4 regions of the Embleya sp. NPDC050493 genome follow, and region 4 is predicted to be linked to each of the others. Evidence: riboswitches for the same ligand, from Rfam matches in the RefSeq annotation. Region 4 holds a riboswitch; each other region holds the start of a gene.

Region 1 (2,190 bases), on a different contig from region 4:
GTACAGGCATTCCAGGCCGACCACCTGGCGCATGGAGAACTGGCGGCGGCGCAGCCGGTGCACCAGGGCCGAGGGGCGGCCCTTGAGGGTGTCCGCGAAGTCGTCGGTCACCGGCACCGTGGCGCAGTCGATCACCTCGCGGTCGCGCAGGTCCACGCCCGGCCAGCCCTCGCCGTCGGCGCTGAGCGAGACGTCCACACGCGGTCCGGCGACGGTGGTGCCGGCGCCGCGCTTGCGGACCAGGCGGCCTTCGAGTTCGAGCTGCTCCAGCGCGTGCCGCAGGGTGGCCCGGGCGACGCCGAAGCGGGCGGCGAGGTCGCGCTCGTTGGGGAGGATGTCGCCGGAGCTGAAGTCCTCCTCGATCGCCTTCAGCAGCGAGGTGCGCAGTTGCCAGTACTTGGGCTCGCCGAAGACCGCTTCGTCCGGCAATGTCGCCATGCTGCTCACGGACGCCCCCTCGGCTGGCCGACGCCTGCGCGGCGCGGACTTATTGCATGCTCGGTTTAGTAAAGACGGTTGAATATAACCGCGTCGGACCACGAAAGGTCCAGACCAAGTCGGTCGAAGTTCCCGGTGACCTGGCTCACATCACCCTGCCCGGGCCGCCGGCGCCTAAGCTGACCTGCGCGAATGGTTCACGCCCCCGACCGGGGTGCGTGTCGCAAGAGGGAATCCGGTGCGAGTCCGGAACTGCCCCGCAGCGGTGAGTGGGAACGAGAGCCGTCATCACGCACTGGACGCCGAGCACGGTGTCCGGGAAGCGACGGCCGGTAGGTGTCGGTGCCCGGACGGGCCGACGTGCCCACGAGTCCGAAGACCTGCCTTCGCCCGTGCGCGGCCCGACCGTGCGCGGCCCGTCCGGGGCCCCGCGGGAGGGTCGGTCGCGTGTTCGTGGCCGGCTCCGCCGCTTCGTCTCGGTCGGGACCCGGATCGAACTCGCGAAGGAGAGTTCCCATGACCCGCTCCGACCGCTCCCGCTCCGATCGCTCCGACCGCTCGCAACGTGCCGCTCGTCGTGATCGCGCGGCGCAGCCCAAGCAGCCGAAACAGCCCAAGCAGCCCGCCGATTCGGCCGCCTGCACGATCACCGTGTGCCGGGGCTGCTGTTGCGGCACCGCCAAGATCGCGGGTACGGATCACGCGGGCCAACCGGCCGCGCTGGGCGCGGCCCTGGCCGGCACTCGGGTCGCGGTCCGGCTCAGCGACTGTCTGGGTCCGTGCGAGCGCGGCAACGTGGTCGTCGTGCAACCCTCGCCGACGGGCCGTGCGGCGGGCGGCCGGCCGACCTGGTTCGGGACGGTCAACGACCCCGAGACGACCGGCGAGATAGCGGCGTGGGCGGCGGCGGGCGGTCCGGGGATCGCGGACGCCCCGGGGGTGTTGGACCTGTACGAATTCACGCCGAACCGCAAGGCCCGGCAGGGGTTGGACTCCTGACGAGGGCTCATCCCCGAAGCCTGCCCGGCCGCGAAGACGACCCGACGAAAAGGCCGCCCCACCCGGGCGACGCCCGGACGAACATCGGGCGCCGGACCGGCCGGGCGGCCGACACCGATGCGGAACATCGGGAAAATTGGTCCAGTCCAATGTATTGACGGGCCGGAAGCGGAAGGCCACCCTTTGGCCATTGGTCTATACCAAGTCCATCGAGGGAGTCCCCCGTGGCACGTCGCTACGTCCCCGTCCTGGCCGCTGCCGCCGCGTCGGCCGGATTGATCTCGCTGTTCGCATTCACCGGTGGTGCGACCGCCGCCGGCCCCGCCGCGTCCCCGGCGGCCACCGGCATCGGCAGCAACTGGTACGCCGCCGCCCCCTACCTGATGCCGCTCGACAACGACCCGCCGGACGCCGGCGCGGTGATGGACGCCACCGGCCTGAAGGCGTTCCAGCTCGCCTTCATCCTGGCCCCCAACGGCGGTGGTTGTACGCCGACTTGGGACGGCACCAAGCCGACCTCGACGGATACCGCGGTGGCCGGTGTGATCGCCGCGATCCGGGCCAAGGGTGGTGACGTCTCGGCATCCGCCGGCGGCTACGGCGGCACCAAGCTCGGCCAGACCTGCGGCACTCCCGAAGCGACCGCCGCCGCGTACCAGCAGGTGATCGACAAGTACTCGCTCAAGGCGCTGGACTTCGACCTGGAGGAGCCCGAGTACGAGAACGCCGCGGCCATCCACAACGAGATCGGCG
Region 2 (2,190 bases), on a different contig from region 4:
ACCAATGTGGTGGCCCGCACCACCGCCCGCGCGGACGAGTTGACCAAGGACGAGTACATCGCGGGTGGCGCGGCGCTCACGGCCAGGGTGCACCGGTACCGACCGGCCTGGCTGGCGGTGTTGGGCATCGGCGCGTACCGGACCGGCTTCGGCCGGCCGAAGGCGGTGGTCGGCCGACAGCACGAGACGATCGGCGACACCGGGATCTGGGTGCTGCCGAACCCGAGCGGCCTGAACGCGCACTGGACGGCGGCGGCGCTGGCCGAGGCGTTCGCCGAACTCCGGGCGGCGAGCTCCTCGCGCGCGGACGAGGCCGCCGAGGGCCACGCGGCCCCGGAAGCCCCGGCGGGCCCCGAGGGACGGGGCGCCGCGCCGCCGGCATGAGGCGGCCCGGGCCGGCGACCCCGCGCGGCGGCACGCCGTCCGCCGATGCCCGATGCCCGGAGCCCGGAGCCCGGGTTCCCGGGCGAGTCGGACCGTTTCGACTACCTGTATCCGAGTCGATACGTCAATCGACCGAGTGGCATCACCCGGTTGGTGGTTACTTCACGCCCCCTCGCGCGGTTGGATCGGCATGAAGATCCTGCGGGCCCCGTTCGGGCCGTGGCCCACCGAGACGATCGAGACCCCCGTCTACGAGGCGTTGGTCGCGGAGTGGCGCGACTCGGGCCGGGAGGTGCCGGGAGCGGTGGACCGACCACACGACCGCCCGGCCCGACACGCCCGCCCGCCGTACTCCGGGCCGCGGACCGGCCGTCCCTGAGCCTGCGCACCGCCCGCGCCCGCGGCGGACCGCCCGACCGCCTCCGCCGCCCGCCGGGCGCGGCGCGGAGACCCGTTCTCGGGTCGCCCCGGCCGCCGCCCTCGCGGCGGATGCGGCAGGCCCCACGACACCCCGCCGCCCGGCGTGTCGCGCGACCGCTCGACGCGGTGCACGCGAGTACCGTCGTGCCGGGCATCCGGCGGGAGCCGGTCCCGCACCGCCCGCAGGGCACCGCCGCGCCCGGTGCCCTGGGGCCGCACCGCCGGGGGCGGGCCCGCCGGTGGCGATCCGTGGTACGCCGAGAACCGCGACACGACACAACACCTGGGGGTGCAACGACCACCCCGCCACTACATATATGCTCTGCGACGCAGCTGGTTCGCCGTTCCGAGTTCAGCGGAAAGGCGACGCGAGAGGGAATCCGGTGTGAAGCCGGAACTGCCCCGCAGCGGTGAGCGGGAACGAACGTCGTCATGGAGCGCCGAACGCCGAGAGGCATTCGGGAAGCGACGACCACTAGGTACTCCGCGGTCCGCCGAGCATGCCGTGCCCGGCGGTGCCCCGGCATGCCCGCGAGTCCGAATACCTGCCGGCTGCCCGTGCCTTCGGGCGCGGGGTCACCTGTACGTACGAGCTCGCGAGGAGAGAGCACGTGACCGTTGTGGACAGCGTGGGCGCGACCCGGATGCGGATCGACGAAAGCCCCGAGGACCAACTGGCAACCCTGGTGCGCACCCAGGCGCGCGATCTGCCGGAGGTCGATCCGGATCGGGTCGTCCGCCGGGTCGTCGCGGGCCTGAACGAGGGCGCGGACAAGGGCGCCGCCGCGGACCTGGCGGTGCGCACCGCGGCCGAGCTGATCGCCGAGGAGCCCGCCTACTCGCGGCTCGCCGCGCGCCTGCTCGCCGGCCGGATCGCGGACGAGGCGCTGGCGGCCGGCGTCACCTCGTTCAGCGCCGGCATCGCGCTCGGTCGCCGGGAGGGCGTCATCGGCGCGGAGACCGCGGCGTTCGTCGCGAAGCACGCCGCCGAACTGGACGCCGCCGTGGACGTCGAAGGCGACCGCAGGTTCGAGTACTTCGGCCTGCGCACCGTGTACGACCGCTACCTGCTGCGCCACCCGGTCTCGCGCAAGGTGGTCGAGACGCCGCAGCACTTCCTGCTGCGGGTGGCGTGCGGCCTGGCCCGGGAGCCCGGCGAGGCGATCGGTTTCTACCGGCTGATGTCCTCGCTCGCCTACCTGCCCAGCTCGCCGACGCTGTTCAACTCCGGCACGGTGCACACCCAGATGTCCTCGTGCTACCTGCTCGACTCGCCCAAGGACGAGCTGGAGTCGATCTACGACATGTACGGGCGGATCGCCCGGCTGTCGAAGTTCGCCGGCGGCATCGGCGTGGCATGGTCGCGGGTGCGTTCGCGCGGCTCGC
Region 3 (2,190 bases), on a different contig from region 4:
CCGGTCGGGTGCCCGACTGTGGCTGCCCGCGGTCGAGAGTCCGCTCGTCCCCTCGGTGCTGTGGCGCCGAATCGGCCAGTTCCTGGTGGACGTGGTGGCCTCCGCGCTGTTGCCCGGGGCCGCGATGTTGCTGTTCGTCCTGCTGCCCACGCACCCCGACGGCTCGATCCGCAGCGGTCCGCTGACCGCGACGATCACCGCCGGCGTGATCGTCGTCGCGGTCGCGATCCTGTTCTGGTACTGGGTCCTGCGTCCCGCCGAGCACGACGGGCGCACGTGGGGCATGCAGGTGTTCGGCATCCGCGTCGTGGACGTTTCCGGCGGACGTGCCGGCCGGCGCCAACTCGGGATCCGCTGGCTGCTGTTGGCCGTCGACGCGTTCGCACTCGGCGCGATCGGGCTGACCGCGGTGCTCGGCAGCGAGCGACGGCAGCGGGTCGGCGATCGGGTGGCGGGCACCCTGGTCGTCCGCGGCCGCGGCCCCGGCCTCGACTGAGCCGGCCGCACCGCACTCGTCCGCGCCGCCTGCGACCCGGGTCGCCCTCCCGCGGGCCCGCCCCGGCGCGTGGACCGCGCGAGTGCGCGCATGGCCCGGACAGCCGCGGCCCGTTTCCGGAATGCGGCTATTGATCGGCCGCTCCGCCCATCTTGTGGTCTTGCGCACGGTTTGCAAAAGCCACCTTGTCGCCATGTCCATCCGACCACTAGTGTCGGCTCGCCGTGGTGTTCGGGAAGCCGGTTCGATGCCGGCGCGGCCCTCGCCACTGTGATCGGGAAGTTCTCCTCCACCCCCGCGAAAACGTTGATTCGTCGTCTCGGGGAAGCCACTGGGACCGCTTGCGCGGCCCCGGGAAGGCGGAGACGTGAACGTACGACCCGTCAGCCAGGAGACCGGCCACGGCGATCGTCCGTCCACGAGGTGTTGGAGAGGGACCCTTCCTCATGCATATCGCCGAGGGCTATCTGCCCTGGGAACACGCCGTCGCCTGGGGCGTCGCGTCGACCCCGTTCGTCGTCCACGGTGCCCGCGCGCTCACCCGCGAGGTACGCGACCGCCCCGAGAACACCCTGCTGCTGGGCGCGTCCGGCGCGTTCTCGTTCGTGCTGTCCGCGCTGAAGATCCCCTCCGTCACCGGGAGTTGCTCGCATCCCACCGGTACCGGACTGGGCGCCATCCTGTTCCGACCACCGATCATGGCCGTGTTGGGCACGATCACCCTGCTCTTCCAGGCGTTGTTGCTGGCGCACGGCGGGCTGACCACACTCGGCGCGAACGCGTTCTCGATGGCGATCGTCGGCCCGTGGGCGGGTTACGGCGCCTATCGACTGGCCCGCTCACTACTCGATCGACGCGGCGGCACCATGCCGCTGGATGTCGCGGTGTTCCTGGGCGCGTTCGTCGCGGACCTGAGCACGTACTGCGTGACAAGCGTGCAACTGGCCCTCGCCTTCCCCGACCCCGACAGTGGATTCCCCGGCGCCCTGGCCAAGTTCGGCGGCATCTTCTCGCTCACCCAGATCCCGCTGGCGATCAGTGAGGGTCTGCTGACCGTCCTGGTCGTGCGCTTGCTGCGGCAGTCCAGCCGAGGCGACCTGATCCGCCTCGGTGTGGTCACCGACGCGCGGGTCGCGCGCGAGGAGGAGAAGACCAAGTGAAGCGCTCGACGAAGATCAACCTGCTGATCGTGCTGGCCGTGGTGCTGCTCGCGGCGCTGCCCGTGGTGTTCGGGATGGGCGACCACAAGGACGAGCCGTTCGCGGGCTCCGACACCCAGGCCGAGACCGCGATCACCGAGAACGACCCGGACTACGAACCGTGGTTCAGCCCGCTGTACGAACCGCCGTCCGGCGAGATCGAGTCCGGCCTGTTCGCGTTGCAGGCCGCGGTCGGCGCAGGCGTGGTCGGCTACGTGTTCGGCGTCAAGCGCACCCGTCGCCGACTCGCGCCGGAGGCCGCGGACACACCCGACGATCCGGCGGACGCCGCCGCCGAGGCACCGGTATCGGTCCCGGGTCGCTGATCCCGTGTTGCCGATCGATGCGGCGGCGCACGCGAGTTCGTGGCGCCGCCGCCACCCGGCCGACAAGGCCGTGCTCTCCTTCGGGCTGCTCGGCTGCGCGGTCGCGCTGCCGCCGTGGCCGGGCGCGGTCCTGGTCGCCGGGACCGTCCTGGTCGTCGCGTTCGGGTTC
Region 4 (2,190 bases):
GGCAGGCTCCGGTAGCCACGGGCCGAACCCGATCGACGTCGCTCCGTGCGCACCCATGGTCGGCCCGGCCGCCGTACCCATCGCCCGGGAAGGCGGCCGGGCCCAGGGCCGCCCGCATCCGCGCTGCGCCGCGTTGCGTCGGTGGCGGGCCGCCCCCGTCGTTCCTGCCTCGCCCTGGGCGAACTCGCCGTCGCCTCCGTGCGTTGGCAACGTTCCCGTCCCGCGAGGTCGACCCGGTCCCGGCGGCAACCGGCCGTTGGGCCTGTGGGATCGGGTCGGTCGGCCCTGGTGCAGGCGTCGGGCGCGCGGAAGGCTGAGGTCAGGGTCCGGGAGAGCGGACGCGCGGTCGAGCGCGCGGGGCGTCGGGCCCGGCGTCGACATGAGGGAATCGACCGGCACGAGCCCGTCGGCCCCGTATCGGCGCCCGCGCGGGATTCGAGGGTTGAGACATGAGCGAACACGCCGTGATGAAACGCCCCCTCGGGCGCCACGAGGCATTGGAGCTGATGGCGAGCGCGGGGGTGGGACGCGTCGTGGTGAGCGAGGGCGCTCTTCCGGCCGTGCATCTGGTGGCGTTCGCCCTCGACCGGGAGTGCGTGGTGTTTCGGGCTCCGACCGACTCGCCCCTCGCGAAGGCCGCGCTCGACACGGTGGTCGCGTTCCAGGCCGACCGCATCGACCGTGCGGCGCAGACCGGCTGGACGAGCACGGTGACGGGCCACGCCTCCCGGGTCCGCGATGCCTCCGCCGTCGCGCACCTGGATCGCCTGCTCCCCGAAATCGACGGCGACGGCGCGGAAACGGTGTGGATTCGGGTCACCACGGAATTCGTCACCGGACTCGTCGCCGAACGCCGGGACCATACCGGGAGGCCCGCGGGACCCGACCTCCCCTACGCCCGGAAGCCACCGCCCGGGCCCTGAGGCACCAGGCCGGTCGCGGTCGCCGGACCGGGTCGGCTGGACTTACTAGGACGTCCGACTATATCGTCTTCAACAACAAGGTCCGCGGTGCAGGGAAGTCGGTGCGAATCCGACATGGTCCCGCCACTGTGACCGGGGAGTGCGCTGCCGCAGCACCAAGCCACTGGCGAAGGCCGGGAAGGCGGGCATCGTGCGTAGATCCGGAAGTCAGGATACCGGCCGCGGGTATATCCGTGTTGTCCACGAGGATGGAGCAAACACGCATGACACCGGTCTGCGCACCCGCCCCGGATGATCCTGCGAACGTCGAACTCCCCAGGATTTCCTGACTACTTCGACGTCGACCCGCCCGGGCAACCACGCGCACCCGCGCCGACGTTGCGTGGTCGGGTCATGCCCCGCCTCCGGATCGCACCTGACGAGAGACAGGTCGTTCATGATCCGCGAGCTTTCCCACTTCATCGGCGGTAAGCACGTCCTCGGCGCATCCGGCGCGTTCGGCGACGTGTACGACCCCAACACCGGGCGGGTACAGGCACGCGTTCCGCTCGCGGATCGCGCCGACACCCTGGCCGCGATCGACGACGCCGAGCGGGCCCAGCCGGCCTGGGCCGACTGGAACCCGCAGCGGCGTGCCCGGGTCCTGGCCCGCTTCCTGCAACTGATCGAACCCGAACGCGAGTCGCTGGCCCGACTGTTGTCGGCCGAGCACGGCAAGACCATCGCCGACGCCCACGGCGACCTGCAACGCGGCCTGGAGGTCGTGGAGTTCGCCATCGGTATTCCGCACCTGCTCAAGGGCGAGTTCACCGACAACGCGGGCACCGGCATCGACGTGCACTCGCTGCGCCAGCCGCTCGGCGTGGTCGCCGGCATCACCCCGTTCAACTTCCCCGCGATGATCCCGCTGTGGAAGATCGCCCCGGCCATCGCATGCGGCAACGCGTTCGTGCTCAAGCCCTCGGAGCGCGACCCCTCGGTGCCGCTGCGCCTGGCCGAACTCTTCCTCGAGGCCGGACTGCCGCCGGGCGTGCTGAACGTGGTCCACGGCGGCAAGGAGAGCGTGGACACGCTCCTGGAGGACCCGCGCGTGCAGGCCCTGGGCTTCGTCGGCTCGACCGCGATCGCCGAGTACGTGTACACCTCGGCCACCGCGAACGGCAAGCGCGCCCAGTGCTTCGGCGGCGCCAAGAACCACCTGATCGTGATGCCGGACGCGGACCTCGACCAGGTCGTCGAGGCGCTGATCGGCGCCGGATACGGCTCC

What was found. A riboswitch is a leader RNA that binds a small molecule or an ion and turns the genes downstream of it on or off. The one in region 4 is predicted to bind cobalamin.
Region 1: another riboswitch for cobalamin. It lies ahead of ACIBM5_RS23785 ((2Fe-2S) ferredoxin domain-containing protein); the one in region 4 lies ahead of ACIBM5_RS25350 (CoA-acylating methylmalonate-semialdehyde dehydrogenase).
Region 2: another riboswitch for cobalamin. It lies ahead of ACIBM5_RS36550 (ribonucleoside-diphosphate reductase subunit alpha); the one in region 4 lies ahead of ACIBM5_RS25350 (CoA-acylating methylmalonate-semialdehyde dehydrogenase).
Region 3: another riboswitch for cobalamin. It lies ahead of ACIBM5_RS04410 (energy-coupling factor ABC transporter permease); the one in region 4 lies ahead of ACIBM5_RS25350 (CoA-acylating methylmalonate-semialdehyde dehydrogenase).

What each region holds. Positions count from the first base shown of each region.
Region 1 is NZ_JBITHP010000012.1:165,182-167,371, forward strand. It holds gene ACIBM5_RS23780 (GntR family transcriptional regulator) at 1-438, opposite strand, end outside; cobalamin riboswitch at 652-823, shown strand; gene ACIBM5_RS23785 ((2Fe-2S) ferredoxin domain-containing protein) at 955-1,437, shown strand; gene ACIBM5_RS23790 (carbohydrate-binding protein) at 1,662-2,190, shown strand, end outside.
Region 2 is NZ_JBITHP010000027.1:9,571-11,760, reverse strand. It holds gene mug (G/U mismatch-specific DNA glycosylase) at 1-384, shown strand, start outside; gene ACIBM5_RS36555 (hypothetical protein) at 575-763, shown strand; cobalamin riboswitch at 1,122-1,372, shown strand; gene ACIBM5_RS36550 (ribonucleoside-diphosphate reductase subunit alpha) at 1,449-2,190, shown strand, end outside.
Region 3 is NZ_JBITHP010000002.1:240,952-243,141, reverse strand. It holds gene ACIBM5_RS04415 (RDD family protein) at 1-496, shown strand, start outside; cobalamin riboswitch at 705-915, shown strand; gene ACIBM5_RS04410 (energy-coupling factor ABC transporter permease) at 943-1,656, shown strand; gene ACIBM5_RS04405 (energy-coupling factor ABC transporter substrate-binding protein) at 1,653-2,021, shown strand; gene cbiQ (cobalt ECF transporter T component CbiQ) at 2,026-2,190, shown strand, end outside.
Region 4 is NZ_JBITHP010000014.1:4,720-6,909, reverse strand. It holds gene ACIBM5_RS25355 (pyridoxamine 5'-phosphate oxidase family protein) at 450-923, shown strand; cobalamin riboswitch at 992-1,162, shown strand; gene ACIBM5_RS25350 (CoA-acylating methylmalonate-semialdehyde dehydrogenase) at 1,360-2,190, shown strand, end outside.